2 linked regions of the Silvibacterium dinghuense genome follow. The protein of the gene in region 1 interacts with the protein of each later gene in a pairwise test. Links are inferred from orthologs where the notes say so. Each region holds a gene or a part of one and is shown on either strand. Other genes may lie near its edges.

Evidence for each region.
Region 2: the proteins of tsaE (region 1) and rlmB interact in binary tests that used the Escherichia coli proteins (3 or more experiments, as listed by UniProt). The link is inferred for Silvibacterium dinghuense from one-to-one orthologs.

The regions. Positions count from the first base shown.
Region 1 is NZ_SDMK01000001.1:1,054,446-1,069,085, forward strand. What follows is about bases 6,957-9,955. They hold tsaE (tRNA (adenosine(37)-N6)-threonylcarbamoyltransferase complex ATPase subunit type 1 TsaE), read right to left. Parts: upstream 8,707-9,955; coding sequence 8,206-8,706; downstream 6,957-8,205. Other genes in these bases: ESZ00_RS04155 (glycoside hydrolase family 43 protein), read left to right, coding at 6,957-7,972; ESZ00_RS04165 (NAD(P)H-hydrate dehydratase), read right to left, coding at 8,703-9,955. Outside these bases: ESZ00_RS04130 (ArnT family glycosyltransferase), read left to right, coding at 1-37; ESZ00_RS04135 (ArnT family glycosyltransferase), read left to right, coding at 48-1,334; ESZ00_RS04140 (glycosyltransferase family 39 protein), read left to right, coding at 1,331-2,617; ESZ00_RS04145 (glycosyltransferase family 2 protein), read right to left, coding at 3,139-3,933; ESZ00_RS04150 (ABC transporter permease), read right to left, coding at 3,997-6,552; more of ESZ00_RS04155, read left to right, coding at 6,845-6,956; more of ESZ00_RS04165, read right to left, coding at 9,956-10,310; ESZ00_RS04170 (penicillin-binding transpeptidase domain-containing protein), read right to left, coding at 10,543-11,790; cell division protein FtsZ, read right to left, coding at 12,258-13,622; cell division protein FtsA, read right to left, coding at 13,695-14,640. UniProt on the Escherichia coli protein: Required for the formation of a threonylcarbamoyl group on adenosine at position 37 (t(6)A37) in tRNAs that read codons beginning with adenine.
Region 2 is NZ_SDMK01000005.1:299,164-313,780, reverse strand. Bases 5,516-8,491 are described here. They hold rlmB (23S rRNA (guanosine(2251)-2'-O)-methyltransferase RlmB), read right to left. Parts: upstream 7,409-8,491; coding sequence 6,623-7,408; downstream 5,516-6,622. Other genes in these bases: ESZ00_RS19045 (hypothetical protein), read left to right, coding at 8,303-8,491; ESZ00_RS19050 (RNA polymerase sigma factor), read left to right, coding at 7,593-8,306; ESZ00_RS19060 (M1 aminopeptidase family protein), read right to left, coding at 5,516-6,626. Also shown: lepB (signal peptidase I), read left to right, coding at 1-800; lepB (signal peptidase I), read left to right, coding at 827-1,618; ESZ00_RS19070 (AsmA family protein), read left to right, coding at 1,620-4,193; ESZ00_RS19065 (DUF1801 domain-containing protein), read left to right, coding at 4,296-4,700; more of ESZ00_RS19060, read right to left, coding at 4,728-5,515; more of ESZ00_RS19045, read left to right, coding at 8,492-8,692; ESZ00_RS19040 (zinc ribbon domain-containing protein), read left to right, coding at 8,728-9,282; ESZ00_RS19035 (double zinc ribbon domain-containing protein), read left to right, coding at 9,314-9,868; ESZ00_RS19030 (LytR/AlgR family response regulator transcription factor), read left to right, coding at 10,069-10,890; ESZ00_RS19025 (ferredoxin--NADP reductase), read right to left, coding at 11,157-11,927; ESZ00_RS19020 (DHA2 family efflux MFS transporter permease subunit), read right to left, coding at 12,117-13,736; ESZ00_RS19015 (TetR/AcrR family transcriptional regulator), read left to right, coding at 13,841-14,428; ESZ00_RS19010 (winged helix-turn-helix domain-containing protein), read right to left, coding at 14,452-14,617. UniProt on the Escherichia coli protein: Specifically methylates the ribose of guanosine 2251 in 23S rRNA.

The sequences.
Region 1 (14,640 bases):
GCGCCGGGCCTCAACGGCTGCGGCCGCGCAGGCGTGAAGAGGAATTTGTGACAGATACCATTACAAAATCAAACCGCTTCCGCGCCCCATGGATCATCTTCTGGGCCGGTTTCCTGCTGCGTGCACTGGTCATCGTCATCGGCCACACCTATAAAATCCGCCTCGCGCAGGATCACTTCCAGTTCGGCTGGGAGATGGGCCGCATTGCCCGCGCTCTGGTCACCGGCTACGGCTACGCGGACCCATTTGTCGGCCACACCGGACCCACCGCATGGACGCCCCCCATCTTTCCCCTGCTGCTGGCCGGCGTCTTCAAGCTCTTCGGCGTCTACACCGCGCTCTCGGCGTGGGTCATTCTCACCATCAACAGCGTCTTCTCCGCGGCCGTCTCGCTCTTCGTCTATGAGATCGCCGCCCGCTGCTACAACCTGCGCGTGGCGAAGTGGTCCGCGTGGATGTGGGCCGTGTATCCGGCAGCATTGCAGTACGCCATCCACTGGGTCTGGGAGATGTCGCTCACCGCGATGCTCTTCACCTGGGTGCTCGCGCTCGCGTTGCGCATGCGCGGCATCGGAGAAGACAAGCCTCGCGAAGCGACTGCCACGCAATGGCTAGGATTCGGTCTTCTGTGGGGCAGCATTGCGCTCTCCAACTCCACCGTGCTGCTCTTCCTGCCCATCTGCGGACTATGGATACTCTTCGGAGCGAAGCAGCCGCTCGCCCAACTCGGCAAGGTCGCACTCGCCAGCCTCGTCTTCCTCGCTATTCTCGGCTCCTGGGAGACGCGCAACTTCCAAGCCTTCCACAAATTCATCCCCATCCGCGGCAACATGGGTGCGGAGATGTGGGCCGGCAGCGGCCCCGACTCTAACGGATTTGCCTGGATGGCCACGCTGCCGCTCGAGGAGCGCAACCCCGAGACCATCCGCTACCGCACGCTCGGTGAGGTCGAATACACGCGCCAGCAGGGCGAAAAGTGGCACGTCTACATGCGAACGCACCATCTGCACTACGCCGCCATCTCGCTCAAGCGGTTCTACTTCTTCTGGGCCGGAGTGCCGCATCCCACCGACGCGCATCCCGCCGCCGAAGCCATCCGCGAGATCGATTACTGCTTCTTCAGCATCACCGGCATTCTCGGCCTGCTGCTTTCGCTCAGAAATCGAATTCCCGCCGCAGGACTCTTCGCCTGGTCTTTCGTGCTTCTGCCTCTGACGTACTATTTTGTAACTGTGGCTGCACGTTTTCGCCATCCCCTTGAACCGCTGCTCTTCCTCTTCACGGTGTATCTCTTCCAGTCCGCGCAGCCGCGCAGAAAGCACGAGGCCACATGAAGACGATCAAGCGCAGCGACTTTACGGCTCCGTGGATGCTGGTCTGGATCGCGCTCGCCGTGCGCGTCCTCTACATGACCTTCGCGCACACCTGGCGCTTCTCGCCCATCGAGGATCACTTCAACTTCGGCCACGAGATGGGCCGCATCGCCCGCGCCGTCGCCACCGGCTACGGCTACGCCGATCCTTTCAATGGCCACACTGGCCCCACGGCGTGGCTGCCGCCCGTCTATCCGCTGCTCATCGCCGCCTGCTTCAAGCTCTTCGGCGTCTATTCGAACGGCGCAGGCTGGGTACTGCTGGCGTTGAACAGCGTCTTCTCCGCGCTCACCATCCGCCCGCTGTGGGAGATCGCGCAGCGCTCCTTCCATCGCAGCGTCGCCACCTGGTCCGCGTGGATCTGGGCACTCTATCCAGCCTTCCTGCAGTACGCGGTCAAGTGGGTGTGGGAGACCACGCTCACCACCTGGCTCTTCACCTTCGCGCTGGTCCTCGCGCTGCGCATGCGCGGCATCGGCGAAGATCGCCACGAGTCCCCCACCGTCGGCGAGTGGCTCGGCTTCGGACTGGTCTGGGCCGGCATCGCGCTCACCAATCCCTCACCGCTGCTCTTCCTGCCCGTCGCCGGTGTATGGATCATCCTCGGCTGCCCGCTGCGCGACTGGCAGTCGCAGGCCGGCAAGGCCGTGCTCGCGGCCGTGCTCTTCATCGCCTGCGTCGCGCCGTGGACCTATCGCAACTACCGCGCCCTGCATGCCTTCGTCCCGCTGCGCGCCAACTTCGGCGCCGAGCTCTATCTCGGCAACGGGCCCGGCTCGAACGGCCTCGAGATGGGCTGGCAACATCCCTACATGGCGCCCGATCAACGCGAGATCTATCGCCGCATGGGTGAAGTCGCCTACTCGAAGATGCGCGGCGACGCGGCCAAGGCCTACATCAAACAAGACCCGCTGCACTTCCTGCACAACTGCCTGCTGCGCACCTTCTACTTCTGGGCAGGCGTGCCCCGCACCAGCGTGCGCGGCTTCTGGAAGCAGTACGGACCGGACCTGAACTTCGACCTCATCACCATCGTCGGCCTGCTTGGCCTGCTGCTGACGCTCACCCGCCGCATCCCCGCCGCGGGGCTCTACGCACTGGCCTTCGCATTGCTGCCGCTCACCTACTACGCGGTCACGGTCTCAGCACGCTTCCGCCATCCGCTCGAGCCGCTGATCGTGATCTTCACCGTCTATCTCTTCCAGAGCGCCGAGAAGCGCTGGACCATCTGGCCCTGGCGGTGAACCAGGGCACTGTCATTTATTCAGTTTGATGGAGCGGCCTTTGTATCTCCGGGAACAGGCTGCAAAGTCGGTGCAGCGGGCGTAGCTTTTTCCATGGCTGGAATCAGGTTATCGCTATCCTTGGTGAAGATGACGTTTATCGAGGTCTTCACCTCCACAACCTTGCCCCAATGCTCATAAGGTTTGTAGACACGATGCTGATAGCTACCTGCCGAAGCGCATCTGGACCAGAAACGGCCTTGACGTCGTGCATTCGCCCATCCTTGCCGATCGTTCCTTTGATCTTTACGATCCCGGCCATGCCAACAGGCTTGGGTACAGCAGGGCAGCCGTTTGTACTCGTGGTTGAAGACTGAGTCTGTTGATCTTCAGCCCAAACCATAGGCAGAACGGAAACTAAGCAAAGCGCTACGATGCATCCACGTAACCCGAACATGTAAACACACTCTCAACGGCAAGGATGGTCCTGGCTAAAGAATACTAGTGGTGAAACATCTCTCCCGCGCAAGCGGCACAAACCCTTACGGCTCGACCTCTTTCACCTTCTGCGCGTACCAGGCCTTCGCGTACTTCCAGTGGATATACGCCGAGTGGTTCAGGTGATAGATCAGCCCCTGCGTGCCGTCGAGAAATCCGCCGCGGAAAATGTAATTCTTGATGAACGTAAAGAAGGGGTTCACCACTCCCAGCCAGATCAGTGCGCCGGTTGACTTCGCCTTCCCACGCCGCACCAGCACATCCAGCGTCTCCGTGCTGTAGTCGTTCATGTGGCTCAGGTAGAGCTCAAAATCCGGGTACGCATAGTGCAGCAGATCGTTCTTCAGCGTGCCCTTCGGCCCTTCGTGCTGCGGCGTGCCGTGCGGACCGCCCTTCACGTCCATCACCGCCGAGCCGCGCTTGAACAACCGCAGCTTGTGGTCGGGATAGAACCCGCCGTGCCGCACCCAGCGATCCATAAACAGGTTCAGCCGCGGCAGCCAGTAGGCCGTAAACTCCGGCTTGTCTTGCTCTGATTTCTCAAGTACCTGCCGAATCTCCGCCGCCAGCTCCGGCGTTACGACTTCATCCGCGTCCAGCAGCAGTATCCAGTCGCTCGTGCACTGGTTGATGGCAATCGTCTTCTGCTGGGGATGCCCCTCGAAGTTGCGGTTAAACGAGTGCTTGGCGCCGAACTCGCGGGCAATCTCCGGCGTACGATCCACGGAGCCGGAGTCGACGATCACAATCTCGTCGGCCCAGCGGACGCTCGAAAGGGTGCGCGGGAGGTTCTTCTCCTCGTTGCGCGCGATCATGGCGACGGACAGCGTGGCAGGCATCTTCGCTTTCAGTTATATCGCGAAGCCGCGCCCGAGAGGCTGCTATGCACGAACCTGCCCTCGTCAATCGTTGCGCAAGGCCGCCATCGGGTCCACGCTCGCAGCCCGGCGAGCCGGCACCGTCGCGGCGAACAAAGCGGCCAGCGCAAGCAGCAGCGGATCATAAGGCGCAACGCCAAAAAGCTGACCGGCAATAGCCCGGCCCACACCGATGGCCGCAGGAATGCCGAGGACCAGCCCCAATCCCACCTGCAGAAATGCGCCGCGCAGCACCATGGCCACAACAGACTGACGATCTGCTCCAAGCGCCATGCGGATACCGATCTCTCCCGAACGCTGTTCGACCGAGTAGGCAGTGACGCCATAGAGTCCGACCGCCGCCAGCACCAGCGCCAGCGCGCCAAACAGCATGGTCAGGCGGGCGATAAGCTGCTCCTGAGCGTAGTCGGCGCTGAGAAGCTCATCGTATTTGGAGAAGCTCTCTACCGTGAGATCGGGATTCACTTCCGCGACTGCGTTGCGCACCTTCTCTTCCAGCCCCGGAGGATTGCCCGGCGCCCAGAGAACAATCTGGCGCAGATAATGCGAGCGGGTTTCGCTGTTGATGTCATCGCCACCCAGATACTGCTCAAACTGGGTCTCCGGCATAAAGAACATGGGTTCGGCCATCCTGCCGCTCTGCAGATGCTCCGCGTTCAACAGATATTGGATATCCGCCACCACGCCGATAATTTCCATATCGCCGGCATGACCGGCCAGATTCTTTCCGAAATGCTGGCCGATAGGATTCTGCCCCGGGAAGAAGTGCTTCGCAAAAGCATCGTTGACCACAGCGACATGCCGCGAGGAAGCAGTGTCGTCCTCCGTAATCGAACGTCCCTGCAGCATGCGCGTGCCAAGAGTCTGGAAGAAGCCGGGCTCGATACGCACATACCCTGCGGTCACATCCTCTCCCGGAGCCGGCTCAGGCCGTCCCTCGATGCGAATGAACGTATCCCAGTTGTCGCCGCTCATCGGCGCATAGAGCGAGGAGCTGGCGCCACGCACGCCTGGAATAGCCTGGAGACGATCTTCGATCTGCCGGTACAGCATGGGCAGGTCGTTCGGCTGATATCCGGCCAGCAGCGGCTCGACCGTGGCCACATAGCGGCCCTCGGTCTTGAAGCCGAAGGACTGATGCTCCAGGTTGCGCAGGCTCTGGGTCAGCATGGCCGCCGCGCTCAGCAGCACCAGCGAGAGCGCCGCCTGCGAGATCACAAGCGCCTTCTGCGGCCATGCAATCTTTTGCCCGCTGGAGCGGTTGGCCCCGCGCAGCGCCTCCACCGGCTCGGCATGCGAGCTGATCCAGGCAGGCGCAATCCCGAAAACCACACCCGTGAGCGCAGAAAGTCCCATGGCAAAAAGCAGGACCGTCCACGAAGGGCTGGCCTGGATTGGAACGTAATGATCTCCGCCCGAGAAGGCAAAGTGCAGAATGAGGCTCGTGCCGCCATAGGCCACAAGCAGCCCGGCAACGCCTCCCAGCACGCCCAGAACGACACTTTCAAACAGCGCTTTTCGCACCAGCAGCGCGCGCGAAGCGCCAAGCGCCATGCGCACCGAAAGCTGCTGACGGCGGGCAAGGCCACGCGCCAGCAAAAGATTGGTCAGGTTCGCACAGGCAATCAGCAGAACGCAGCCGGCGGCCAGCAGCAGCAGGCGCAGTCCATCCTCGTAGCGCGCGCGCATCTGCGCCACGCCCGCGCCTCCCGGCGTAAGAAAGAGCTGCTGCTTGGGCAGCCGCTCCCGGTCATTCGCCTGCATATCTTCTATGTGACCGAGCTGCCACTGGCGCAGCTCCAGGCGCAGCTTGGCCTCCAGAGCCTTCGGATCGGTGCCGGGACGGACCCGGCCGATGACATCGATCCAGTTCTGGTCGGCATTGTTCAGCAGCGAGCTGGTGCCCTGCATCATTGGCTCGTCAGAGAACGGAATCCAGAGATCGGGTGTGCCCCAGGTGCGGACGCCAGCGCCGAAGAAGCCCGGTGCGCCAATGCCCACAATGGTGAAGGACTTGCCATTGAGCTCGAAGGAGGCACCCACCACCGAGGGGTCCGAGCCGTACTTCTGCTGCCAGGTGTGATACGCCATCACTGCCACCGGTGCGGCGTCCTCGCGGTCGTCTGCCGGCGTAAACACGCGCCCTGCCCATGCCCCCACACCAAAGGTGGAGAAGAAGTTTCCCGAAACGAACTGGCCGATGCGCAGCTCCGCGCGGCCGGCGACACCGCTGCGGCGCACGCCGAGCCCGGTATCGCCTCCCTCGAAACCCGCCAGGTCGGCAAACTCCGGCGTATGGTCGCGGAAATGCCGATAGAGCTCATAAGAAAAGAGCGAATACTCGTTATCCCCGCGCCCGCTCTGGGTATAGCCGCCGATGACGCAGCAATGGATCTGATCCCCGATGCGATAGAGCTCCGACGGCCGGGCCACCGGCAGCGACTTCAGCATCACCTGCTGCACCAGCGTGAAGATGGCCGTGGTCGCGCCGATACCCAGCGCCAGCGTCAGCACCGCGGTCACAGTGAATCCCGGCGCCTTGCGCAATTGCCTCAGGGTATATCTCAGATTAGCCCACATCGCTCATCGCTCCTTTGGCGGTCACCGGATAGAGAAGCACGTTCCCGGCCAACGGGGAGCGGTGAAAAGTCTTTGAAAGTAAGGCATTTAAACAAAACATCCGGCCCAGAAGCGTGTTCACACGCGAAGACAGGTGTGCGAAATCGAACAGGGTTACCGGGGCCGCAGGAAAAACCTGCGTCATCCCGCTTCAGCCGGTACAGATCCATCATCTAATCTGGAGCATCAGCCTCCATAGCATTTCAGACAGCCTGTGCAGACTCGATCCGCTCAGGCGCTTGAGGAAGAAACTTTGCGGTATTGGAAAGCGCTCACATTTCTGCGGCTCCTCCTGCCTCTGCTCCTGCTGGTATCCCAGGCCTCAACCCCGCTCATGGCCAGCAGCAAGGACCCGCATTTCGACTACGAAAACCCGATCCAGACCGATCCCATCCGCGATCCGCAGATCACCAAGGTCGGCAGCACCTGGTACATGACCGGGACCGCCTTCCCTTTCTTCGACGGCACCGCCGCCGGACCGATCCCCGGCGTAAAGCTGTGGTCTTCCACCGATCTGACCCACTGGAAAGACCTGGGCGTTCTCGTCGCACCGAGCAAGGATCGCTGGTATCGCCGCCGCTTCTGGGCGCCGGAGCTCTTCCCCTACAAGGGCAAGTGGTATCTCACCTTCTCCTGCCCCTTCGGCGAAACACCCGACAGCCCCGAGAGCATCGCGCTCGCTGTCGCCGACACCATCACCGGCCCGTATAAAGTCCTCACCGAAGACAAGCCGCTCACCGAGGGCAACGGCGCCACGCTCTTCCAGGATGACGACGGCAAAGTCTACCTCTTCCGCGACGGCGTCACCGCGACGCTGGTCGATCTGCCCAACGCCGTCCCCATCGGCCAGCCGTTCCCGGTGATCCAGCCCGGCGCCGACGGCGCATGGGACGGCCCGGCGAAGGGCGGCCCATCCGTCGGTCTCGAAGGCCCGACGGTGATGAAGCACGGCCGCTCCTACATCCTGCTCTATTCGTCCTGGGGACGCGGCTACGAGGTCGGCGAGGCAACAGCCGACACCATCACCGGACCATGGCGCAAGTCACGCAGCAATCCCATCTACGGCGCGCAGGACGAGGAGTGGGCGAAGATCTACAAGCACGCCTACACGCAGAAGTCCGATGTCCCCTACGGCCAGCTCGGCCACGGCTCACCCTTCATCGGGCCGGACGGCGATCTCTGGTTCGGCTGCCACGGCTACCTGAAGGGCAAGGGCCAGCTCCCGCACCTGGTCATCACACCTATGCGCATCGATCATGACCAGGTGAAGATGGTCGTCACCTGGACGCCGCAGGTGCTCTTCTACCCCAAGAAATTCCACGTCCGCCCCACCGACACCCGCCTCGCCTCACCGGATTTAGCAACGCTAGCCGACCAGTAGTGGGAATGCAGGGATAGGGGATAGAAAAGACCCGGTGCCCCACGTTTCAACCCTGAGACGCGGGAAGGCACGAACCCTGGATTCCCCAGTCTTCCGAGAGGGAAACGAAAACGGGTGCCCCACCCAAGCTCCGCTTGGGTGGGAAGGCACGAACTCCGCACACGAAAGAATAGAACCCCCGACACGCGACCAACGGGAGCGGGGCCGAAGGCGATTCGCCCTGCGCGCAGCAGCTATTTGAGCGTGAGCACGATCTTTCGCGTGTCGCCGCCGGCCGAGGTCATCACGATCTCGCCATCGCTGCGCCGCTTCACGCTCGGAAACTTCTCACCCCACTCCACCAGCACAATGCTGTCCGGTGCAGCCAGGTCATCGAGCCCCAGCGTATCGAGCTGCCGCTCGCCTTCAATGCGGTAGAGGTCCAGATGATAGAGGTTCACCGGCGTCTTCGCCGCGCCCTGCGTGCCCTCATATTCATGCACCAGCGTAAAGGTTGGACTGGTGACCTCGTCCGGCTCTGCCGCATCCAGCGCCTCGGCAATGCCCTTCACCAGCGTCGTCTTGCCCGCGCCCAGATCGCCGCGCAGGATAAGAAACTTCGGCGGAGCGAGCAGTTCGGCAATCTTGTGGCCGGTCGCGATGGTCTCGGCGGCAGAGGTCGTCGTGAACTCGTAGGTCTTCCCAGCTTCAGCCTTCCCGACAGCTTCTGCCTTTGCCTTTTCGGTCGTCGTCATCGTGCCTCCAACGCTTCCAAGATATCCTGCGGCAGACCTGCCAGCCATGTAAAACCGGCCGCATCCTGCGGTGAAAAACGATACGCGCGCCACAGGTGCGCGACCGTATCCGTGGCCAGCAGCGTGCGCTCGTCCTGCTCACGAACAGCAAAGTCCGCGGCAAGCCCGTGCAGGTAGACTGCTGCGCTCACCGCCTCAGCCGCCTGCTTCGGATGCTGCGCCAGCAGGGCTGCGACCATGCCGGTAAGAATATCGCCGCTGCCGCCCTTGGCCATGCCCGGGTTGCCGCTCGTGTTGATGGCAAGCTGCCCATCGGGCTGCGCCACGAGTGTACGCCATCCTTTTAAAACCAATGTGACATGGTGCTTCGCAGCAAACTCCCGCGCCAGCGGCTCGCGCCGCGCCTGCACCTCCTGCGTGGGGATGCCGGCCAGGCGCCCCATCTCGCCCGGATGCGGCGTCAGCACCATCGTCCGCCCGCGCCCATCGAGCTTATCGATATGCTTCGCCATAATATTCAGCGCATCGGCATCGAGCACAACCGGGATTGTCGTGCGCTCCAGCAGTTCCAGCACCAGCTTTTCCGCCGATGGCGATTGCCCAAGTCCAGGCCCGATGGCCAGCACCGTGATCCTGTCCAGCAGCGCGTCGAAATCGATACGCTCGAGATCGAAACCACCGTCGGCAGCCTCCGGCAGCGCCTCGGTCATCAGCTCAGGAGTAATCGCCGCGACCAGTGGCAGGATCGACTCGGCCACCGCCGTCGTCACCAATCCCGCGCCCGCGCGCAGCGCGGCCAGCGACGCCATGGCCGGAGCGCCCGATTTCCCGCGCGCACCGCCCACCAGCAGCACATGACCGAAATTGCCCTTGTTGCTCTCCGCCCTGCGAGGCCCGTCGAGCGCCGCCTTTGCAGCGCCGCTCCAGCTCAGGTTCAAAGTAGAACGAATCGCCGCGTCAGGAGACCCGATCGGCGCAACCACAATCGGCGCATACACCGATCCACAGAGATTCCCACAGACATGCGCCAGCTTGGGCGCGGTAAACGTAACAACGGCATCCGCGCGGAATGCGCCTTCGACCGCGAACTCGCGCGAATCGGCACCCCAGCCCGAGGGCAGATCGACCGCGATCACCGGCATCTCGAGCGCGTTCACCCGGTCCCGCAGCGCCGCAGCCGTACCCCGCAGCGGAGGCTGGAATCCTGTTCCGACCACCGCATCGAGCAGCAGATCGGCATTTTCGAAAAGCTCGCGTACATCGGGACGGCCGAGATCCGCCTCTTCGCGGACCAGCACCGGCTCCATCGCCATCTCTTCGAAGGCGATCTTCGCATCGCCCTTCAGCGCCGCCGGATCGCCCAGCAGCAGCACATGCACCCGTCGCCCTGCAGCGATCAGCTCACGCGCAGCGACAAAGCCATCACCTCCGTTGTTGCCCCGCCCGCAAAATACCAGTATCGAGCGTGCGGAAGAAAACTCGCGCACCACAAAGCGCGCCACCGCCGCTCCGGCATGGCGCATCAGGTCGATCGACGACACGCCGTATGTCTCGGCCGTCACCCGATCGGTGGTCCTCATCTCGTCGGCAGAAAGTATCCGCATCCCGTCTCGCATCCTAACCGATTCCAGATGCGCAAAGGAGCGCTGTGGAGTGCACACATCGCGAGAAATCGCCGAAAAAGAAAACGGCCTCCGCAGAGGAGGCCGTCTCGTTCTGAACGATTCAGGGCTATAGGTTTGTCATTCCGACCGAAGCATTCGTTCTTTCCGTTGTCATCCCGACCGGGGAGCGAAGCCGAAGGCGATCCGCCCTGCGCGCAGCAGCGACCAGTCCTTACTGCGGAGCGCCCTGCTCCGTCGCAGCCGCCGCCGGGGTCGCCGGCTCGCCCTGCTTCGAGGCAAAGTAGCTGTGATCCCAGAGGTTGCGGTAGAAGACGCCGGTCAGCTCGGCCGCCTTCGGCCCGAAGGTCGGGCGTCCGCCTTCGAGGAAGAAGACCGTCACGATCCGGCCGTACTGCGTGTCCGCATAGGAGGCGAACCAGCCGAAACGCGTGCCGTTGTCCGAGCAGGTGCCGGTCTTGCCCATCACCGGGAATTGGCTGAAGTTGGCGCGCAGCGAGCGGGCAGTGCCGTAGTCGACCGCTGCCGCCATGCCGCTCTGAATCTCCGGAATGATGCGGGCGATGTCGAGCGTGCGCTTGATCTTGGGCTGGAAATTCAGCACCTGGTCGGGCGAGGTCGGATGCTGCAAGTAGTAGAGCGTGCCGCCGTTGGCGATGGCCGAAACCAGCGCGCCAAGCTGCAGCGGGGTCATCGAGACGCTCTCGCCGAAGCTGCACATGCGGCCTACGCCGCCGCGATCCTCGGGCAGCACCTGATCGGGATAGACGCCGAGCTGCTCACCGGGAATGTTGTAACCGGCCAGCTCACCCAGGCCGAACTGGTTCGCATAGTGGCGCACGCGCTCGAAACCGAGCCGGCGGCCGATGGTCTCAAAGTAGAGGTTATTTGAGTGCGCCAGCGCCTCGGTCAGGGTCATGTGGTAGTTGCCGCCCAAGTTCACCGGCGTGTCCTTGGTGATGATGCCCTCTTCAAGAGCAGCCAGCGCGACCGAAACCTTGATCGTCGAGCAGGGCTCGGCGCCGCTCGAAAGCGCGAGCTTCTGGTTCACCATGGCCAGGATGCGGCCGTTACTTGGGTCGATAGCGACTGCGGTGCCGTTCATGTTGCCGAGCGCGGCAATCGCCGCCTCGCGCACCACCGGGTCTTCACCCGCCGTGATGTCGCCCTGCGTCTGGTCGATATCCGTAAAGGAGCTGGCATAGAAGCGCTCCCCGCCCCCACGGCGAATCACCAGATTCGCCCGGCGCAGACGCGCCCCGCCACGGGTACGAACACGGGTCGACGCGCTGACCACGCGCCGGCTGTGCTGGCGGCTGGCTATATGCCTGGCCGCGGCAGCCGACTCATGAACACGAGTCGCCCGGCGATGGGCGGGATGGCGGGTGGTCGCGGAACCGGCACGGCAGAGCGTGGAACCGGCGAGAGCCATGGCGAGCACGAAAAGAAAGAGACGCTTCATCGATTATCCGATCCTGATATCCGAATCCGGAGGCCGTGTCTCGAACCCCGATCCTTCAGCCGTTGTTCTGGGCCCAGCTCTGAACTCTGTCCCGGGCTTTCAAGCGTTCTGACTTGCATCGTACGCAGAAACCGCTCGTATGACCGCTCAAAGTGATGCCAGAGTGATCGGCACTGCTCAAAAGAGGCAACAGATACCGAAATGGCAAACGCCGCAAAGCGGATAACCTGCCGGTAAAAACCCCAAATGGAATCTGGAGTTCCGCCAGGCAGTTCCGCTGGCTCAAAACTGCTTGCGTTTTGGGTGGAGTTGCCTGCACCCAGTGTACTTGAGAGTTACGGTCAGCTTCCAGCCGCCAACCGTTCATGAAAGAAACTACAAGCCTTACCTCGGAAAACTGCCCGCTCGCGCCCCAAGGGAGCGGAAGCGCGAAGCACGAAATGCCTGGACGGCCAGTCCCGCAGCAGCTAGAAGCTGTTCCCCCGGCGCAGATACGCCGGAATATCCAGGCTCTCGCCGTTTTCGTCCTGGTGCACATCGGCAAAGGGATCGGGGACGGCCGCAGGAGCATCCTGGACCGCATGCGGCTGCACGGGCGGCTCGGCGACGGCAATGGCCGGCTCCGGCGCAACCGACGCGGCAGCGGTCTCGACCACCGGCACAGGCTCCTCTTCGTGGCTGGCCTCGGAAACCACCCCGGCGCGTGCCGAAGTGGTGTAGCCGCTCTCGTCGTCCGACTCCTCGCTGGCAAAGCGCGGACGGGCAGGCACGGAGCTGATCTCCACCTGCTCGTGCGCATGGCTGATCGGCTCCCGCAGCGAGGTGTTCAGCATGCGCTCGCGGCGCTCCGGGGCCTCACCCTGCTTGAAGCCGGTGGCGATGACCGTGATCTTCACATCGTCACCCATGCTCTCGTCGAGCACAGCGCCGAAGATGATGTTCGCCTCTTCGTGCGCCGCATTCTGGATGAGCGTCGAGGCCTCGTTGACCTCGTTCAGCTTGAGCGAGCTCGAGCCGCTGATATTGATCAGGATGCCGCGCGCCCCGTCGATCGCGCCGGCCTCGAGCAGCGGCGATGCCATGGCGGCCATCGCAGCGTCCACCGCGCGGTTCTCGCCCGAGCGCTGCGCCGTGCCCATCACTGCGTAGCCCATGCCGGCCATCGTCGTCTTCACGTCGGCAAAGTCGCGGTTGATGATGCCGGGGATGGTGATGATGTCCGAGATGCCCTGCACGCCCTGGCGCAGCACATCGTCTGCGATGCGGAAGGACTCGAAGAAGCCCGCATCCTTGGCAACCGCCAGCAGCTTCTCGTTGGGAATCACGATCATCGTGTCCACCGACTCGAGCAGCTCCTGCATGCCGCGCTCGGCCTGCGCCATGCGGCGCTTGCCCTCGAAGCTGAAAGGCCGTGTCACCACCGCAACCGTAAGCGCACCCATTTCGCTGGCCAGCGAAGCGATGACCGGAGCTGCGCCCGTACCCGTGCCGCCGCCCAGGCCAGCCGTCACGAACACCATGTCCGCGCCTTCGAGCGCCTCGATGATCTTTTCCGAGTCTTCCAGCGCCGCACGGCGGCCGATATCCGGATTCGCGCCCGCGCCCAGGCCGCTGGTCAGCTTGGTCCCGAGCTGGAGCTTCACCGGCGCTTCCGAAAGCTGGAGCGCCTGACGGTCGGTGTTGGCGGCGATGAACTCGACGCCCTCGACCCGCGCCTGAATCATGCGGTTGACTGCGTTGCCACCACCACCGCCGACACCGATGACCTTGATCCTGGCTCCGCGCGGAACCTCGTCAAAATACTGAATGCGAATTTCTTCCGGGTAACTCATCGGCTCCGACTCCTTCTCCATCCTCGACTGCTGAAATACGTTCCTGCCAGATTCCTTACGACTGAAACTCGTTTACAAACTTCCTGCAAAAATCGCGCGCAGCTTGGCGCGCAGGCTGTTGTCTTCCGCCGCACGGATGATGCTGGTGCGATGGGTATAAAGCAGGGCGCCGATCAGCGCCGAACACTCCGGCTGCGCCAGCTCCTCGGGCATCTTCGAGAGCGGCACCGGCGAGCCGATACGAGCCGGCACACGCAACAGGCTCTCCGCCGTGTCGAGCAGGCCGGGCAGGCGCGCGCCGCCGCCGGTGAGCACGCATCCGGCGCCCAGCGCCTCCAGCACGCCACCCTGGCGAAGGTTATCGCGCAGCATATGGAAGAGCTCACGGGCGCGCGGCTCCAGAATCTCGCACACCAGCCGCTGGCGCACCGTGCGCGGAGCATAGCCGGGCATGCCGGTCAGCTCGATCTCCGCGCTCTGCGAAACGGCCGTAACCACGGCATGCCCGTAGTGGCACTTGATCCACTCCGCCTCCGGCGGCGTCACATGCAGACCGGCAGCGAGGTCGTTCGTAAAGTGGTCGCCGCCGATGGGAATCACCGAGGTATGCGCCACCGAGCCCTCGAAGAAGACGATCAACTCGCTGGTCGCCGCACCGATGTCGAGCAGGCAGACACCCAGCTCGCGCTCGTCGGCAGAGATGGTGGACTCCGCCGCGGCCACGGCTTCGAAGACCGATTCCGTCACCTCGAGCCCGGCCCGGTTGGCGCAGGTCACAATGCTCTGCTGCGCGCCGGCCGAGCAGGTCGCGATATGCAGGTTCACCTCGAGCCGTCCGCCCACCATGCCCACCGGGTCGTGGATATTCGGCTGATCGTCGAGGATGAACTGCTGCGGCAGCAAATGAATGACTTCGCGGTCCTGGGGCAGCGAGACCGAGCGCGCACGGTCGACCGCGGCGCGGACATCTTCGCGCGAAATCTCGCGCAGGCGATTGCCCAAGCTGATACCGCCGCGG
Region 2 (14,617 bases), on another replicon or contig:
CCGAAGAGCAGCCATCCGCTGCGCAGAAGCCTCCGCATGTGCTGCATGTCATCTACCCCTCGCCGTTCGAGGCGGTGCGCTCGCTGCTAACCATCATCGTCGTCGCGCTCTTTGCGCTGACGTTCATCCTGCAGCCCTTCCGGATTCCCTCCGAATCCATGGAGCGGACGCTTCTGGTTGGCGATTTCCTGCTGGTGAACAAGACGATTTATGGCGGGACATCCAGCATCTGGCGTCACCTGCTGCCCTATAAGGATGTTGCTGACGGCGATATCGTGGTCTTCCATTTCCCCCTGAATCCGCCCGAGCATGTGGTCAAGCGGGTGGTCGGCGTACCGGGCGACCGCATCCGGTTCGTGAACGGCGTGGTGTATCGCAACGGCAAGGCGCTTACCGAGCCGCATGCCGTGTATGAGACCGCCGAGGAGGATAGCTTCCGCGATCAGTTTCCGGCAGGCGGTTATACGAACCCCGGTATCGATCCGCACTGGTTCCAGCACCTGCGCGCGGAGGTACAGAACGGCGAACTGGTGGTTCCGGCGGACAGCTACTTTGTGCTGGGGGACAATCGTAACCACAGCCGCGACAGCCGCTATTGGGGCTTTGTGCCGCGGGAGAACATTGTGGGGCGGCCATTCCTGATCTATTTTTCGCTGCGCCAGCCTTCGACGACCGACCTGCCGGAGTTTCCTCAGGTCCGGGCCGGCCAGGCGGCGAATGATAAACTCGGACACGAGGAAGTAGCCAACAGGATCGCGGATTTTGCGCGCTGGAGCCGCATGCTGCGCATCGTGCGCTAGTCCGCCAGGGAGATCCGACGGAGACCATGGAGCAGACGCTCGAGCCCCAGAACGGCAAGCAGACCGAAAGCAAAGGCACCAGGGAAAAGGACGAAACTCCGTTCGAGGCATTTGCTTCGATCTGCGGCGTGCTGGTTCTTGGACTGTTCGCGTTTGCCTTCGTCTTTCAGAACTTCGCGATTCCCTCTGGTTCCATGGAGAAGACGCTGCTGGTAGGCGACCACGTGATGGTGGATCGCATCACGCTGGCGCCACCCGCGCACTGGGCGCCGTTCGTGCACCATCGCGACGTAAAGCGTGGCGATATCATCGTCTTTTTCAAGCCGGGTGAGCCGGACCTTTATCTTGTGAAGCGTGTCGTCGGTGTGCCCGGCGATCATATTCATCTGGTGAACGGCATCGTGTATTTGAACGGCGTGGCGCAGAACGAGCCTCAGGCCGGCAAGCCCGCGCCGGATGCGATCTACCCCTATCGCGACGATTTCCCGGCCTTCGCTCCACCCGAGCGTAGCGAGGTGACGGCGGAGTGGCAGGTCGATCTGCCGAACCACATCCAGAATGGCGATCTCGTCGTGCCCGAGGGCAAGTATTTCGCCATGGGCGACAACCGCACGGTGAGCCTGGACAGCCGCTACTGGGGCTTCGTGCCGCGTGCCAACATCGTCGGCCGCCCGCTCTTCGTCTACTGGTCGTTCATCACCCCGGAGACGCAGTACGAGAAGACCGGCATGGGCGATCGCATTGCTGCCGTCGGACATATCCTCCTGCACTTCTTCGATCAAACGCGGTGGAGCCGTACGCTTCATCTGGTGAAGTAGCATGACCGGAACCGATGCGGGCGAGACGCCCGTCCCGGCGCGCCGTTACGACAAGGCGCTGCGCATCCTCTCCCTGCTGCTGATCGTGTCTGTGCTGGTGGCCGCCTTTATCGTGCCGCTGGTGAATATCAATCGTTATCACCGGACGATCACGGATACGATCGAACGCAGCCTCGGGCATCCGGTGCATATCGGCTCGGTAAAGCTGCAGATGCTGCCGCGCCCGGGGCTTGCCATCACCGATTTTGTGGTGGAAGAGAATGCGGACTTCGGTGCGGAGCCGATGCTGCGTGCGCCTTCAGTCACGGTCTCACTGCGGCTGAGCTCCCTGTGGCGGCGCAGGCTCGAGGTGAGCCGCATCGATCTCGACCAGGCGAGCGTCAATCTCGTGCGCAATGCGCAGGGGCAGTGGAATTTCGGCACGCTGCTCGAGCAGGCCTCGCACACCGCGAACGCGCCTACCGCGCAGCGGCATTCGGGCGCGAGCCCGCGCTTTCCCTATATCGAGTTCTCCGGTGCCCGCTTCAACTTCAAGTCCGGTGTTGAAAAATCCGGATTCTCTTTCCTGAACAGCGATCTCTCCATCTGGCTTGAATCGGCGAATGAGTGGCGGCTGCGCTTCGAGGCGCAGCCGGTGCGCACCGATATGAGTCTCGACCTCGAAGACACCGGCACGATCCAGGTGGATGGCTCGCTCGATCGCGCAGCCGCACTCAACCAGATGCCGGTCAGGCTGCACGCCGAGTGGAACCACGCCGAGCTGGGGCAGGCCGGAGAGATGCTGCTTGGTTTCGATGCTGGATGGCGCGGCGATCTGCGTGCCGACGCCGATCTGGCCGGCCCGATCGAGAATCTGCAGGTCAAGACGCACCTGCGTGTCGGCAATGCGCATCGCGAAGAGTTCACACCGATGAATGCCTTCGACATCGATGCCCGTTGCCAGGCCGGATATCGGCATGCGGCGCGGGCGCTCGATGGGCTCACCTGCCTGTGGCCGGTGGAGAGCGGGCATCTGCTGCTGACCGGCAACGTTGCGGATATCGCCGCGCGCAAGGCGCAGCTGGCGTTTGAGATCAACCAGGTTCCGGCCTCCTTTGCGGTCAACGTGTTGGGACTGCTGCGCTCCGAGTTGCCCACGGACCTCGAGGCGAAGGGCACGATCGCAGGCACCTTCCACTACGACACGGAGAGCGAGGCTGCGCCGGAGCTTACCGGGGATGCGACCGTAACTCCGCTCGAAGTCTCGTTTGCAGGGGATGGCACGCCCTTCCGCTTTGCCTCCTTGCACTTTGTGGCGCGGGGCGCAGAGCCGGTGGCAGCGAAGCCCACGGGGCGGAAGCATAAAAAAGAAATGACACCGGCTGCGTCGCCGGCAGCGCAGGGAATCGTTCTCGAGCCGGCAACGATGGAGATGGGGGGCAGTGCTCCCTTCGGTATCTCCGGTGAGATGACGCAGGCAGGATTCTCGTTCCACCTGGTGGGAGCTGCTCCGATGGCGCGCCTGCGCCAGCTGGCCGGGGCGCTTGGATCTCTGCATCCACTGATGGCGCATGTCGCGCCGCAGGGCACGGCGAATATCGATCTGACCTTTGCGCGTCCGTGGACGGCCGAGCCGGCGATCGCGGCCGATGGTTCTCTGCTGCCGCGTTATGCGGATGTGCAGGGCTGGCTGCGTCTCGAAAAGGCGCAGGCCGTTCTGCCCTGGCTGAGCGATCCGGTAGAGCTGGCTTCCGCTACGGTGAATTTCGACGACACAGGCATGCACTGGGCGAATGTCGCAGCGACGCTGCACGGCATTGCGCTGCGCGGCTCGCTGGATGCTGCACTGCGTTGCGAGAGCGTGTGCCCGGCGCGGCTGAATCTCGATGTGCCCCAGCTCGATGCGGCGGCGCTGGAGACGGTGCTGCTCGGCTCCGGGCATCCGGGTGCTCTGGTGCAGGCGATTTTGTCCGAGGTCGAGCCGAAGAAGAGCTGGCCTGCGCTTGAAGGACAGGTCCATGTGGGAGCCTTCACGCTGGGCACGCTGACGCTGCACGATGTACGTGCGCAGATTGCCGCCGATGGGCGCGGCTGGACGATTCCGTCGCTCGATGCGAGCGCGCTGAACGGCAGCCTGCATGCTTCGGGGCGAATGGACGGCTCACACGGCGCGCCGCGCTACAGCCTCAAGACGACGTGGAGCGGCGTGGCCATGGCTCCGGTTGCCGCGCTCTTTGCCGAGAAGTGGCCTGCAACGGGAACGCTCGATGGGGGCGCGGACCTGACGCTCTCCGGCTACACGGAGGCTGATCTTCTCTCCTCGGCGCAGGGCCGCTTTCACTGGCAGTGGAACCACGGCTCGCTGACAGCTCCGGCTGGACGTCTCGCGGCGGGCGCCATGGCGCCGTCGGGCTTTACGCAGTGGAATGCTTCGGGAACAATCGGCAACGGTGCGCTGGTGCTGGGAAATGCTGCGCCGGCAGCCGGTGCTGTTGCCGGCAAGATTGGTTTTGATCGCGGCTTGAGCCTGAGCTGGCCCGAAGGACAGATCGTCGGCGGAACACTGGCGCATCCGCTGGTGACGGCCAAGCCGTAGCGTGATGGGCTCTAGGCGTTGGGAGCAGCCTCGGCTGCTCCTTCTTCTTGCGCATCAAAGCGCCTAAGATGGCTCGAGCGGAGCCCGATAAGGGCAGACACGATGAGAACAGGATTGCTGCGCTTCGATGGTACGGTCGCACACGATCCCGCGATCGACGCCTGGATGAAGGCACATGAGAATGCGCTGGGAGCCATCGCGCGCACCTGGTTCGATGTAATGCGGCGATGCGGGGATGAGGTCCGAGAGCTGTTGCATGATGGCTGCCCGACGGCTTGCTTTGGCGACGTGCCCTTCGCTTATGTCCATGCCTTCACTTCCCACGTGAATGTGGGCTTCTTTCAGGGAGCTTCGCTGCCGGACCCGTCCCGGCTCCTGGAGGGGAGCGGCAGGTTCATGCGTCACGTAAAGCTGAGGCCGGACCGTGCGATCGATGCTGCCGCGCTCCGCATCCTCATTGAGACGGCCTATGCGGACATCAAGGCGCGCGTAGAAAACGGGGAGTAGGAGTGCTGGCAGCTTGGTGTGGGGCTGCTACTGTTGCGGAGCGCCGGTCAGGTCCTGCGTGTGCACGGTGCTTTGCAGTTCTGGCACTGCGCCGTCATTCACGACAATCTTCTGCGGTGTGCCCTGGACGAGCATGCGGTGGGTGGTGAGTGTCTTGCCGGGCAGGCGGACGCGTTCGGTGAGTGTTCCCTTGGCGGAGATGACGGTCACCGGTACCTCGGCTTCGGTGTAGCCGTCGTTCTGGATATCGATGCCTACGAGGTACTGTCCGCCGGCCTGCGCCACCGGGCTGGGATGCACGGCGGCGATGGAGAGATCGGGCAGGCCGCGGTCGGCGTTCACCCAGTTGGCAAAGAGCCATTGCAGGTCCTGCGCCGGGTCGAAACCATCGGAGCGCTCGGTCAGCTTTTCAAAATACTCCGGGCTCGTATCTTCGCTGGGGCGATAGTCGGTCAGCGCGTTGGACAGCTGCTTGTCGGTGGTGTTGTCGCGCAGCATCCACAGAACGTACGTCGCCTTGGTGCGGAAATACACCGGATCGGTCGCATCGAGGAGGCTTTCGCCGCCGCCTGCGCCGGGTGAGGCCGGCTCGGCAAAGGACAACGCTCCGCGCTGCTGCTCGAGGCTGGCGAGGGCCAGGTCGCGGCTCTGCGTGTGCTCGATCCACAACGACTCGACGAAGTTCGGCACGCCCTCGTTGAGCCATTCGCGCGGCGAGGTGAAGTACGTGTGGGCGAGTCCGTGGGCCACCTGCGGCTCGAGTTTTTCGAAAGGCGTATTGTCCACGCTGGTCGCCAGCAGCGAGCCCTGCTCGAAGGCTGCGTCACCGGCCTCAGGCAGATCGAGAATGGTCAACGGCTCACGCTGTTTCTGCCCCAGCCACTGCTCGACGAGCGGACGCACCGCCGCGGCAGCATTGACGTAATTCTGCGCGTTGGGCTGGTCTTCGGTACGCGTATAGATGTGCAGGCCGTCTTCCGTTCTCGCCTTATCTGTGGTGAGGAAGAGCGATGGTACGGCAAAACCCATCGGGACCGGTCCATAGCTTGCGGTCACCACGCCGGGTGCTGTCTCCGAAGGCGCGGCCTCGGGCTTGTCGATTGCAACGGGATGCCCGTTGAGCACGGCAAGCGTCGGGGCAATGTCATAAAACTCCGCGCTCACGCGGATGCGGATCGTGGCTTCAGATTGCCGCTGCTTCTGGCGGGCGATCTCCTGGAAGAGCTTCGCTCCGTCGCCGAGCAGCGCGGGCGGCGCGGTGACCGGGTACCAGACCACATTGCCGAAGCCGCGCAGACCGACGAAATCGGCCGAGATTTCGTCCCAGTCCGAGTGCGCTGCGGCATCGGCCGGCGTACCCATCTGCTCGAGGCGTTTGGCGCTGGCCTGGATGGTGCCGTCGTAAGCGATCTCAAGATCGAGCGTAGCCTTGGGAGCCAGCGGCTCGGGCAGTTCGAGAACGGCTTCGTTGAGCTGGCCGGTATGGTCGGCATCGCTGTTGAGCGTGGCTACGCCGTAGGTGATCCGCTTGCCTGCGGAGCTGATGCCGTCGAACTTCAGGTCGGAGCTGAGCTGGACCGGCACCACGCGGAGCGGCGCCGGGCCGTCATTGCGGATCGTGATGCGTGCCTGCGCTGAGAGGGTCTGCTGCTGCGGCAGGAGGTGAACGTCGAGATCGTACCGCGTGTAGGTGACGGCGCCGCGCTCTTCATCCGTGACCTTGGCCGCAGGATGCGCCGCTTCGGCGGGCTGATCCGACTGCGAGGGGTCGGACGTCGAGCGGTGAAAGAGAACCTGGCCATGCGGTGCGGGCTGGGCGGGGCTTTCCTGCGTGGCGGGATTCTGCTGGGTATTGCTTTGCTGAGCGGCTGCCGTGCAGCAGGCTGCGCCGAGGACGGCTGCTGCCGCCAACTTCCAATGCGTCATGAACCGAGGCCTTTTTTCTCCTTGCGGGGCTTGGCCGCTTCGGCGGGTGCGGCTTTCTGTCGGCGCTGGCGGGCGGCCTCGAAAAGGACCACGGCGCCGGCGGCCGAGACGTTGAGCGAGGACACCTTGCCGGCCATGGGAATGCGCAGCAGGTGGTCGCAGCTCTTCTTGACCAGGTCGTGCATGCCGTCGCCTTCGCGGCCCAGCACTACCACCGTATTCGACGTGAAATCGTACTCGTCGTAAGCCTGGGTGCCGCGCTCGTCCAGGCCGACGACCCAGATGTTCTGCTCCTTGAGCTGCTCGAGCGCGCGGACCAGGTTGACGACGCGGGCGATGCGGACATGCTCGGCGGCTCCGGCCGAGGCCTTGATGGCGACAGCGGAGAGTGGCGCGGCGCGGCGCTCGGTCATGACCACGCCATCGACGCCGGAGGCGTCGGCGGTGCGCAGCAGGGCGCCCAGGTTCTGCGGGTCTTCCAGGCCGTCGAGAGCCAGCATGAGACGGGACTGGCCGGAGGGGGATGCAAGCAGGTCTTCAATCTCCAGGAATTCGCGTTCCCGGACCACGGCGACCACGCCCTGGTGTCCGGCGGTCTTGGCCATCCGGGTCAGTTCTTCCTTCGATTCGAAGCGGATGCGGACGCCGCCCTCGCGGCAGGCGTCGATGACCTTCTGTAGCCGCTTGTCGCCGCGTTCGCGCGCCACGCATACGTGGTCAAAGCGCCGGCTGCCGGAGCGCAAGGCCTCCTCGACCGGGTGGAGGCCGTAAAGAATTTCCATACTTTTAGTTTACTGCTGCGGACTGGCCTGGACGGCCAGTCCCGCTCTGTGTTCAGGGGGAATTTCCCGCATCGTTTGCTTTGCCTGCGGCATCACGTTCATACTTGGGAAGTTAGCGAACGAAACTTCACCCCCGATGAGGATTCGCTTCCATTCCTCCTTTTGGCCGCACAAAGGGGTGCGTATGAGTTTCGTCCGCAAACTCGAGATTCTTGTCGAAAAGAGCGTCTTCGCTCCGGCTTCGTCCGTCTCTGAAGCTGAGATGAGCACTGCAGCCCTATCACTGACCCAGCAGGCGCGCGCCGAGAACCTGGCCATCGCCCAGGGATTGCGTGGTGGCGACGCCGAACTGCTGGATCGTCTGATCCTGCAGTATCAGCACCGCCTGCTCCGCTATCTGATGTACCTCACCAGCAATCGTGAGATTGCCGAAGACCTTTTCCAGGAGACCTGGATGCGGGTGCTGACGCGCGGTTCGCAGTACAACGGCTCGGCCCGCTTCGATACCTGGCTGTTCACGATTGCGCGCAACCTGGTGATCGACTTCCGGCGCCGCCGGACCATGGCCAGCCTCGAAGAGATGAGCGAGAACGACGAGGACGAGCGCCCCTACGAGGTGGCCAGCAACGAGCCCAATCCTTTCGATCATTACCAGAGCAGCGAAAATGCCGGCCGCATGGCCGAGGCCCTGCTTACGCTCGAGCCGCTGCAGCGCGAAGTCCTGATCCTGCGCTTCCATGAGGAGCTCTCGCTCGAGGAGATCGCGCAGGTGACGCGGGCTCCGCTTTCGACGGTCAAGTCGCGGCTCTATCGCGGCCTGGCGACGCTGCGGCCGCGGGTGGAGAGCCGGGCAGAAGCAAAGATGGAAACCATGCCGGTGGCGAGGGAGGTGCGATGAGCGAACGTCCGACAGCATCTTCTTCCTTCGATCCGCAGCTGATCCGCGCACTGGCCGGGCTGGACGCGGATGCCAGCATGCTGGCGGTGCAGCGGACGCGCCGCGCGGTGATGGTGGCGGCCAACGAGCGCCGCATGGCCCGGGTCCAGGCGCAGAAGCAGCTGGGCATGGTGCTGCTGGCTATCGGCGGCCTGCTCATCTTCCTGACTCCGGCGATCTGGCTGATGGCGGACGATCTTTTTGAGGGAGAGCATTTCCAGGATCCGCCGACGCTCGCGGTGTCCATGGTCGTTACCTTTCTGACGGCCATCTTTGCCGCGCTGATCGTTACCTGGCGCAAACGCGAGTCCCTGGGCGGTGAGCCGCGTGGCGGTGAAAAGTACTGATCTCCTGTTAAGGGCTTGCCTGTTGCATGAACGATTTGAGGCAAAACGGTTTTGCTTCGCCGCGTGAGGCGAAGATCGGCAGCGACATCAGCGAAGAGCTTCGACTGATCCCACGATGGTCCATGGTGGGAGCGCTTGCAGCATTTGCTCTGACCGAATACTACTTCTGGGTGGTGCTGCCCGCGCACCGCCACCATCCCAGCCCGTTGCCGGTGGCCCTGCGCTTCTACCTGCTGATCAGCTGGGGAGCGCTGGCCGCGCTCTACGTGCTGATGATGGGCTACATCAGCAATGACGCTCCGCGGCGCGGCATGAGCGCGCGCCTGTGGATGGTCTGCGTGGTGATGCCGGGCGGTATCGGCGCGGTGCTCTACTTCCTGCTGCGCCAGCCGATTCTCACCTCCTGCCCCTCATGCGGCACGCGGATCACAGGAAACGATCACTTCTGTCCGCATTGCGCCTACCAGATAGCTCCATGCTGCGGGAATTGTTATCGCACGACGAGCATCACCGATCTTTTCTGCACCCACTGCGGACACGATCTGGCTTCCGATCATCGCCCGGCCCGGTTGCAGGCCTTCCCGGGCTGAAGCGAAGGGGACTCTCTTTCCAATGGATGGAATGCGGCAAAGCGGAAACTCGCCCTTGCATGAGGCGAAGACGGGCAGCGATATCAGCCAGGAGCTGCATCTGATTCCGCGCTGGTCGATGCTCGGCGCGCTGATCGCCTTCGCGCTCACGGAATACTACTTCCTGGTTGTGCTTCCCATGCACAACCACCATCCCAGCGCGCTGCCGGTGGCCCTGCACTTTTATCTTGTGCTCAGCTGGGGAGCGCTGGCCGCCGTCTCCATGCTGATGATGGGCTACATCAGCAATGACGCTCCGCGGCGCGGCATGAGCGCGCGCCTGTGGATGGTCTGCGTGGTGATGCCGGGCGGCATCGGCGCGGTGCTCTACTTCCTGCTGCGCCAGCCGATCCTCACCTCCTGCCCCTCATGCGGCACGCGGATCACGGGGAATTATCACTTCTGTCCGCAATGCGCTTACCAGGTATCGGCAAGCTGCGGAAACTGCTATCGCACGACGAGCATCACCGATCTTTTCTGCACGCACTGCGGACACGATCTGGCTTCCGATCATCGCCCGGCCCGTCTGCAGGCCTTCCCCGGCTAGGGACTGGCCTTCCAGTTGTTAGTTGTCAGTTTTCAGTTGCCAGTCCCCAGTTGCCGGGTGGGGGACTGGATGCGCCACGGATTTCAACCCCGGGGTTCGTGCCTCCCCACACAAGCCAACACCGGGCTTGTGTGGGCCACCCGCCAACCAGCAACTGGCAACTGGGGACTGGGGACCGGCAACCGCTTTATACTAAAAACTTGGCATCAACCGCACCCATCACGGCGCTGATTATCGACGACGAGCAGCTTGCCCGCGAAGAGCTGAAGTATCTGCTCGATACGGCCGGCAGTGTCGAGGTGCTGGCGCAGGGTTCGAACGGTGTCGAGGCGGTTGAGCTCATCCGCGAATACCAGCCCGACGTTGTTTTTCTCGACGTGCAGATGCCGGGGCTCGATGGCTTTGCCGTCCTCAAGCAGCTCATCGAGCATCGCGACCTGATTCCCCAGATTGTCTTCGCGACGGCTTTCGACCAGTATGCGGTGCGTGCCTTCGACGTCAATGCCATCGACTACCTGCTGAAGCCCTTCGACCGCAATCGCGTGCTGCAGGCGCTCGACCGCGTGCGGCTGCGCCTGCAGGAAATGAACGGCAGCGAGGCGGAGCCGGCGAAGCCCGCAGGCGATCTGAACATCGACACGCTGCTGCGCCTGATCGAGCAGCAGCAGGCCAGCCCCCGTCCGCACAGCGGCAAGATTGTGCTGCAGGCACAGAGCCGCCTGCTGCTGGTGGACCAGAAAGATATCTGCTTTGCCTCGATCGATGAGGGCGTGATCTCGGTGGTGACGCCGACGCTCGAAGGGCAGTCGAAGTGCCGTACGCTCGAGGAATTGCTGGAACTGCTGGACCCGAATCTCTTCTGGCGGGCCCATCGCTCCTTCGTGGTGAACATCAACCACATCAAGGAAGTGGTGCCGTGGTTCAAGTCGAGCTACCAGCTGCGCATGGATGACCGCAAGCAGACGGAGATTCCGGTGAGCCGCGCACAGACACGCCGCCTGCGCGAGCTGTTCAAGCTGTAAGCAGCTTCTAGCTCTTAGCTTTTAGCTCGACCGTGCCGCTGAGTGCACCCTTCTCTCTGCGCGTTTTTAGGTCCGGGGAAAGAGGCAGCAAGTCCTGGAAAACAAGCACAAAAAATAACAAAAAGGCCACGCATCGAGCGTGGCCTTCCGTTTTCAATCTTTAGCTAGAAGCTAGAAGCTAGAAGCTAGAAGCTAGAAGCTAGAAGCTAGAAGCTAGAAGCTAGAAGCTAGAAGCTAGAAGCTAGAAGCTAGAAGCTAGAAGCTGCCTAGTCGTAGCGCTCGAAGATGACCTGCTTCTTATCCCAGCCCAGACCGGTGAGGCGGTCGCGGTTGCCGGAGACCATCTCGTTCAGGCCGCAGATGTAAGCGTGGATGTCGTAGGGCGCACCCTCGGCCACGGTAATCTCTGGCGTGCCGGCGGCGCGGCGTGTGACGACATCGGCAACGTGATCCTGCACGTAGCCGCGCAGTCCTTCCCAGCCCTCGTGCGGACGGCTGAGCGTGGCGAGGTAGTGGAAGTTGGGGCGCTCGGCGGCAAGCTTCTCGAAATACTTCTGGAAGTAGAGCTCGCTTTCATGGCGCGTGCCGTAGACCAGCCAGATGTGGCGGCCTTCGCTGCGATCCTCGCCCGACTCGGGGAAAAGATGCTCGGCAAAGCCGCGCATGGGCGCAATGCCGGTGCCGGTGGCGATGAAAATGCTGTCGGTCAACGGCTTACGCAGCGTAAAGAGGCCGTGCGGACCGTGGAAATTCACTTCCTGGCCGGGTTCCAGATCGCAGAGGCGATTGGAGAAGAAGCCGCCTTCGACGCGGTTTACGCACAGATCGAAGCGATTGGCCGAGGGACCGGAGGCGATCGAATAGGCGCGGGTCTGTTGTTTGCCGTTGCCATCCTCTGCGACTACCGAGACAAACTGGCCAGAGATGAAAGGAAAAGATTCAGCTGCGGGAACAGAAAATTCGAGGTGGTAGCACTGTGCACGCTCGGAAAGAAGCTTCTTGTTTTCAAGGCGTGCGACGGAGAGTTGACGAGCCAAAACTGTTTTACCTGCCTTTGACGGGAGTGGTAACAGTCTATTGCCTCAAGGGTCGCTTTGCATCCCTCGAAGCGCAACAAATCCGTAATTGCAGGCGAATCTGATCTTTGCAATCCCATTCCATCCACCAGATTGCGCAACTTTGTTCATTTCATGCCTGCCCGTTTCCTCCGCAGATCAATCTCTGGATCAGTGTCCTCCACCCCCGCCACCCCCTACGCGAAAGTGCCGTGTGAGCAGGAGCAGCGGCACGGCGGCCAGTGTCATCACGCCGATCAGGAAGAAGCAGTCCATGAAGGCCAGCATCTGGCTCTGCGCCGTGAACTGGCTGTAGACGCGCGCGTAGGCCGCCTGCAGCGCATCGGCGGGAGAGAAACCATGCGCCTGCAGGTAACCTGCCATCTGCTGCACCGTATTCTGCAGCGCAGGCGCGGAAGCGGCCAGGTGATTGCCTACGCTGCTCTGGTGGAAGTCCTCGCGGCGCTCGGCCAGAGTGGTTGCGAAGGCAATGCCGAATGAGCCGCCCCAGTTGCGGAAGAAGTTCGTCAGGCTGGAAGCGCGGTTGTTCTGGTCCGGCCGCAGCTCCGAGTAGGCAAGCATGGTCAGCGGCACGAAGAAGAAGGCGTATCCCAGTCCCTGGAGCGCGCGGGCCCAGGCGTAATGCGCGTAGTCGGTCTGCAGGGTGAAGCGGCTGTAATGCAGGAAGGAGATGCCTACTACTGTGACCGCGCCCACTAGCATGATGCGCGGGTGCACGATGCGTCGCTGCACCAGTTGCGCGCCCACCGGCGCCAACACCGTGATGACAAAGGCTCCCGGACCGAGCACCAGCCCCGCATCGATAGCGCGATATCCATAGAGCGACTGCAGAATCTGCGGGATGAGCGTCGTCGAAGCGAAGAGGCCCACGCCGAAGAGGAAGTAAAAAGCGCATGCGATGGAGAAATTCCGCGTCTTCAGCAGGCGAAAGTCGATGACCGGGTCCGGATGGCGCAGTTCCCATATCACTGCCGAGGAGAGGCAGAGAACAGCAGCGGCCATCATCCATGAGATGAACGTCGAGCCGAACCAGTCGTCGATCTGGCCGCGGTCCAGCAGCACTTCCAGCGCGGCCGATCCCAGGCCGATGAGCGCGATGCCGATGCCGTCGACCCGCAGACGTCCGTCGTTTCCGCGCACGGTAGAGCGCTCGGCGGCATAGCTCTCCGGATCGTGGACGAATCTGTTGGTGAGGAATAAGGACAGGATGCCGATCGGGATATTGATCAGGAAGACCCAGCGCCAGTTGTAGTTATCGGTGATCCATCCGCCGAGCACCGGCCCGATGGCGGGAGCCGTAACGATCGCAACGGTGTAGAGGGCAAAGGCCGAAGCCCGTTTCGCAGGCGGAAAGGTGTCCACCAGGATGGCCTGCTCCACGGGCGCGAGGCCGCCTCCTCCTACGCCCTGCAGCACGCGCGCCAGCAGCATGAACGGCAGGCTGGGTGCGATGCCGCACAGGAACGAAGTAATCGTGAAGAGCGCTACGCAGGCCATGTAATAGTTCTTGCGCCCGAAGACCCGGCTGAGCCATGCGGACATGGGCAGCACAACGGCATTCGCGACCAGGTAGCTGGTCAGAATCCAGGTGACTTCATCGAAGGAGCGGCCGAGTCCACCGGCGATGTAGGGCAGTGATACGTTGGCGATCGAAGTGTCGAGCAGCTCCATGAACGTAGCGAGCGTGACTGTCAGCGCGATCACCCATGGGTTGATGGCGCGCCGGGAGGTATGGGGCTGTGATGGAACCGCGACTGCCGCAGCGCTCATGCGTCCTCGTTGTGGTAGAAAAAGACCGATCGGTCCTGTTCTGCATCTGATGAAAGAGAGAAAGAGACCGATTCGTCTTTTTTTCGGGCGCAAAGGGGGGAGGCATGAAAAAGGGAGAGATCACGCGGCAGCGGATCATCGAGCTGGCCGCTCCGCTGTTCAATCAGCGCGGTTATGCGGGCTGTTCCATGGCCGACATCATGGAGGCGACGGGACTTGAAAAAGGTGGAATCTATCGCTATTTCGAGTCCAAAGAGGCGCTGGCTGCCGAGGCCTTCCTGTTTTCACAGCGCGCGGTCAGGAAGCTGCGTACCGACGACCTGCAGAAGATTCCGGGCGCGCTGGAGAAGCTGCGCTACCTGATGGACCGCTTTGTCTCCGAGCCTTCTTCGATCCAGGGTGGATGCCCGCTGATGAATACGGCCGTCGACTCCGACGATGGCAACGCGATCCTGCGCGACCTGGTGCACCAGGCCTTTACCGACTGGCGGAGCCGGATCGCCGCCATCATACGGAAGGGAATCCGGGACGGAGAGATTCAGGAGAGTTGCCGCCCGGCAGAGCTGGCCGATACGCTGATTGCCGCGCTCGAGGGCGCGCTGCTGATGAGCAGGCTCGACGGCACCGGCACGGCTCTCCAGCATGCGCGCAACTCGATGGACGTGCTCCTGGACGTGTACACCAGAAAGTAATTTCTCCTCTGGCAGCCATCCGCTCAGGGGTGAACGCCGGAGGATGAGTCGAGCTGCCTGTATTCGCGACGCGCCTGATCGAGAATGGGGAGACCCGGGTCCGCATCCTTCCAAAGTTCAAACAGTTTTTCGTATTCGGCGCGGCTGGCGGCGGTTTCTCGCTGCAGAGCGTAGGCGCGGGCCAATCCC